One region of the Caulobacter sp. ALps2 genome, then DNA from elsewhere that is predicted to be linked to it. Evidence: riboswitches for the same ligand, from Rfam matches in the RefSeq annotation. Region 1 holds a riboswitch; the other holds the start of a gene.
What was found. Region 1 has a riboswitch for glycine ahead of ACW173_RS00525 (TonB-dependent receptor domain-containing protein). Riboswitches for the same ligand answer to the same signal wherever they lie in the genome.

Region 1 (2,197 bases):
CGCGCCGATCCCGAACGCTGGCGCGGCAAGGTGGCGATGTACGACCCCGAGCGCAGCGGCATGGGGTTCTTCTATCTGTCCAGCAATACTCAGTTCTATCCCGACGCCTGGGCGCTTTACGACGCGATGGCCGCGACGGGCGCGCGAACCTATGTGCCCGGCAAGCCGATGCTGGATCGCGTGGCGTCCGGCGAGCACCTGCTGGCCTTCGACATGAACGGGTCCTACGCTGACTGGTATGTGCGCAACCACGGTCCCGACATCGGCTACGTCGTTCCGGAGGACTACCACCTCTCGATCTCCAGGGTGGCCTTCATCACCCGCGTGGCGCGTCACCCCGGCGCGGCGAGGGTGTTCCTGGACTATCTGATGTCGGAAGCCGGACAGCGCCGCCTGCTCGAAGTCCGGCTGACGCCGATCCGTCCGGGGTTGGGCGCCCCGCCGCCGCCGGGCGGTCGCCCCGTGAGGGTCGGGCCGGCCTTGCTGGCCAATTTCGACCAGGGGCGGCGGGCGGAACTTCTGGCGCGCTGGCGACACGCGGCCCGGGCGCGCTGATATCTGGCGCATATCCGTGCAATTTCTGCGTATTTTTTGACCTTCCGGCGACGCGGCGACGCTTCGGCGTGGTTTTCGAGGAACCGCGGGCAGAGCGCCAAGCTGTCACCGACCTGTCACGCAGCGTGATGAGCCGGACATCGTGCGGGCACGCCTCTCACCGTGCGGTGAATTCGAGGAAATACGCGTCCCGGCCGTGGCCGTTAGGGGAATTTTATACCGATTTTCGACGCTTTGACGCGCTGTGGCGAAGGGTTCGTATTGGTCTGGCTCTCGCGGAAGAGATCGGGTCAGGCCCCGACGCCGAAGGCGCAACCGCCCCGGAAACGCTCAGGCAACAGGGACCGCAGAGCACAAGGACGCTGGAAAGCAGGACCGCTCCAAAATGGAGCGGCCTCGCCGAAGGAGCAAGGGCGCGCATGCGCCTGAATCTCTCAGGCCCAAGGACAGCGGGGGCAGAGGAAACCGCCTGACGAACCCGGGCGCGTCGCATCGTGCGGCGCACGGGGCGGGCGTTGTCGACTGCAAACACCGAGGGGATCTCGTTTGACACTTTCACGCCAAACTCGCCGTAACCTGCTGCTGGGCTGCAGCATCGCGCCCGCCGCGCTCATGCTGCACACCGCCGCCTTCGCCCAGACCGCGCCCGCGGAAGACACCAGCGTCGCGGAGATCATCGTCACCGGCTCGCGGATCGACCGCGCCGGCTTCGAAGCCCCGACCCCGACCGTGCGCGTCACCGCCCAGGACCTGGCCGTCGGCGCCCGTCCGAACGTGGCCGCCGCCCTGAACGACCTGCCGCAGTTCCGCGCCACCACCTCGCCCCAGACCACCGGCACCAACACCGGCGCGGGCAACGCCCCGGTCGACCTGCGCGGCCTGGGCATCAACCGCACCCTGGTGCTGCTGGATGGCCGTCGCTTCTCGGGCGAGAACGACCTGAACATGATCCCCAGCGTGATGCTGAAGGGCGTGGACGTCGTGACCGGCGGCGCCTCGGCCGCTTGGGGTTCGGGCGCCGTCGCCGGCGTCGTCAACCTCTCCATCGACCGCAACTTCACCGGCTTCAAGTTCGGCATCGAAGGCGGCGAGTCGTCGTTTGACGACGCCAAGCAGATCCGCGTCGAAGGCGCGGCCGGCACGACCTTCGCCAACGGCCGCGGCCACTTCGTCATCGGCGGCGAATATCTCGACAACGACGGCGTAATCCCCAAGAGCAGCCGTCCGAACATCGGCCGCTGGGCCACCATCTCGAACGGCGCGGGCCGCTTCGTTCTGGCCCCCGACGTCGGCTTCTCGAACGCGGCTCCGGGCGGCCTGATCACCTCGGGCGTCCTGCGTGGCCAGACCTTCAATCCGGACGGCACCCTGCGCGCCTTCGACTACGGCACCGTGCAAGGCACCAACTCGATCGGCGGCGAAGGCCCGTCCAACGATGACCTCTCGCCCCTCGTCACGCCACAGAAGCGCTACGCCACCATGGCTAGCGTCACCTACGACCTGACCGACAAGGTCAAGATGACCGCCGAGCTGCGCCGCTCGCGGATGTGGAACAACTACATCTGGTTCGGCGACCACAACCGCGGCAACCTGACGATCCGGTCGGACAACGCCTTCCTGCCGACCGCGGTGAAGAGCGCTC
Region 2 (2,197 bases), 1.0 Mb from region 1:
TTGACGCTCTCGACGACCGCCAGGTTCTCGCCCTGCTTCACGGTCTTGCCGGCTTCCGGAACCTCGACGAACACCACGTCGCCCAGTTGCTCGGCGGCGTAGGCGGTGATGCCGACGGTGGCGACGTCGCCTTGGACGACGACCCATTCATGATCTTTGGTGAAACGCATCTCTTGTCGGCCCTTGATTAGAGTTTGCGGACGTAACGGTTCGGAACGAACGGGCTCGCCACCACTTCGGCGGCCGCCTGCTTGCCTCGCACGATGACTTTCAACTGGGTCCCGATCGCCGCATAGGCCGGCGGCGCGAAACCGATGGCGATGGGGAAGCCCAGGCTGGGCGCGAAGCCGCCGCTGGTCACCTTGCCGATGACATTGCCCGCTTCGTCGGCGATCTCGGCGCCTTCGCGGGCCGGAGCGCCTTCCAGCACCTTGAGATTGACGCGGACGCGCGACAGCTCGCCGGCCAGTTCCTTGGCGATCCGGGCCGCGCCCAGATAGTCGCCAGCCTCGCGGCGCGACTTGCCGACGGCGAAGTTCAGCCCGCCTTCGATCGGCGAGACGGTCTCGTCCAGGTCGTGGCCGTACAGCGGCAGGCCGGCCTCCAGGCGCAGGCTGTCGCGGGCGCCCAGGCCGATCGGCTTGACGCGCTCGTCAGCCAGCAGGGTGTTCCACACGCGCTCGGCGGCGTCGGCCGGGACCGAGATCTCGTAGCCGTCTTCGCCCGTATAGCCCGAGCGCGAGATGATCGCGTCGACGCCGAAGGCGGTCAGGGCGAGCGTGTCCATGAACACCATGCCGGCGGCTTCCGGCGCATGAGCGGCCAGCACGGCGGCGGCTTCCGGACCTTGCAGCGCCAGCAGCGCGCGGTCTTCCAGGCGGGTCACCGTCGCTTCACCCGCCAGGGCGTCGGCGATGATCTTGTAATCGTTGTCCTTGCAGGCGCCGTTGACCACCACGAACAGGCCGTCGTCGTCGGGACGCGCGGTCATCAGGTCGTCGATGATGCCGCCGTCGGCGTTCAGCAGCACGCCATAACGCTGCTTGCCGGCCTTCAGGCCCTGGTAGTCGGCCGAGACCACCTTCTCGAAGCTCTTGGCCGGGTTCTGACCGCGGATCCGGGCCTGGCCCATGTGCGAGACGTCGAACAAACCGGCGTGCTCGCGGGTCCACAGGTGCTCCTTCAGCACCCCGTCCTTGTACTGCACCGGCATCGAATAGCCGGCGAACGGCACCATGCGGGCGCCGAGCGCCACGTGGGCGTCGAACAAGGGGGTCTTCTTGAGGTCTTGATCAGACACTGGGCAGGCTCCTAGCGGGGTCGGCGAGACGACCGGCGTCCGCCGGTTGGTCGCGCCCCCGCTGTCCCTTGGACCTGAGAGATTCCGGCCTTCCCCCTCTGCTGTTTGGGGTCGGCCTTGCTCCTTCGGCGAGCCGCCCTTTCGGGAGACTACTTTCCAGCGTTTCTAAACCCGAGCGGTCCTTTTGCCTGAGCGTTTCCGGGGCGGTTGCGCCTTCGGCCTCGGGAGCGAATCCCGATGTCTCCCGCTGGGGTCGTCGGGGTCAATGCGGGAGGGGCGAGGCGGAGTCAAGCGGAGCCTACCAGCCTAAAGGGACAGATCCCCGAACCAATCGGTTTCGCCGATCGGCGGACCGGGCGGGGTGACGACCTTGGCCTTGCCGTCCTCGACCAGAGCCGCCAGACGACCGCCGCTTTCATCCGTGACGATCCCCGCCAAGGCGCGAGCCTGGGCGCGGTCGGCGGCGTCGCCGGTCGTGACGGCTTTAAGCCCCTTGCCCCAGTCGGCCAGGCGCGCGCGGATCACGGCGGCGGCGGTCGGCGACAGGCTCTTGTCGGCCAGGGCGTCGGCCAGGCTGACCACCATCCGTTGGCGGACGCGGCGGGCGAGTTCGGCCTGGCGACCGGTGGCCTTGCCGTCGAAGGCGGCGAAGGCCAGGGCCTTGTCCAACAGGCCCTCGACACCCGGCTGAGCCGGATCGCGGCGCTTGGCCTCGACCAGCCGGTTCAGACGCGCGGCCGCGAACAGGTCGCTCCAGACCAGGTCGGCGGCGACCTCGGCCGTCGCCGGCAGATCGAAAACGGGGCCGGCGCCAAACGTCTCGATCTCGTAGGCGTGGTCGGTCCCCTGCGACTGGCCCGAGGTCAGCACGTCCAGGGTCCTGTCCGAGAGGTCCAG

Region 2: another riboswitch for glycine. It lies ahead of gcvT (glycine cleavage system aminomethyltransferase GcvT); the one in region 1 lies ahead of ACW173_RS00525 (TonB-dependent receptor domain-containing protein).

What each region holds. Positions count from the first base shown of each region.
Region 1 is NZ_CM178743.1:122,048-124,244, forward strand. Features, by position in the region: gene ACW173_RS00520 (ABC transporter substrate-binding protein) at 1-555, shown strand, start outside; glycine riboswitch at 822-912, shown strand; glycine riboswitch at 916-1,007, shown strand; gene ACW173_RS00525 (TonB-dependent receptor domain-containing protein) at 1,102-2,197, shown strand, end outside.
Region 2 is NZ_CM178743.1:1,132,427-1,134,623, forward strand. Features, by position in the region: gene gcvH (glycine cleavage system protein GcvH) at 1-170, opposite strand, end outside; gene gcvT (glycine cleavage system aminomethyltransferase GcvT) at 188-1,300, opposite strand; glycine riboswitch at 1,467-1,557, opposite strand; gene ACW173_RS05200 (zinc-dependent metalloprotease) at 1,607-2,197, opposite strand, start outside.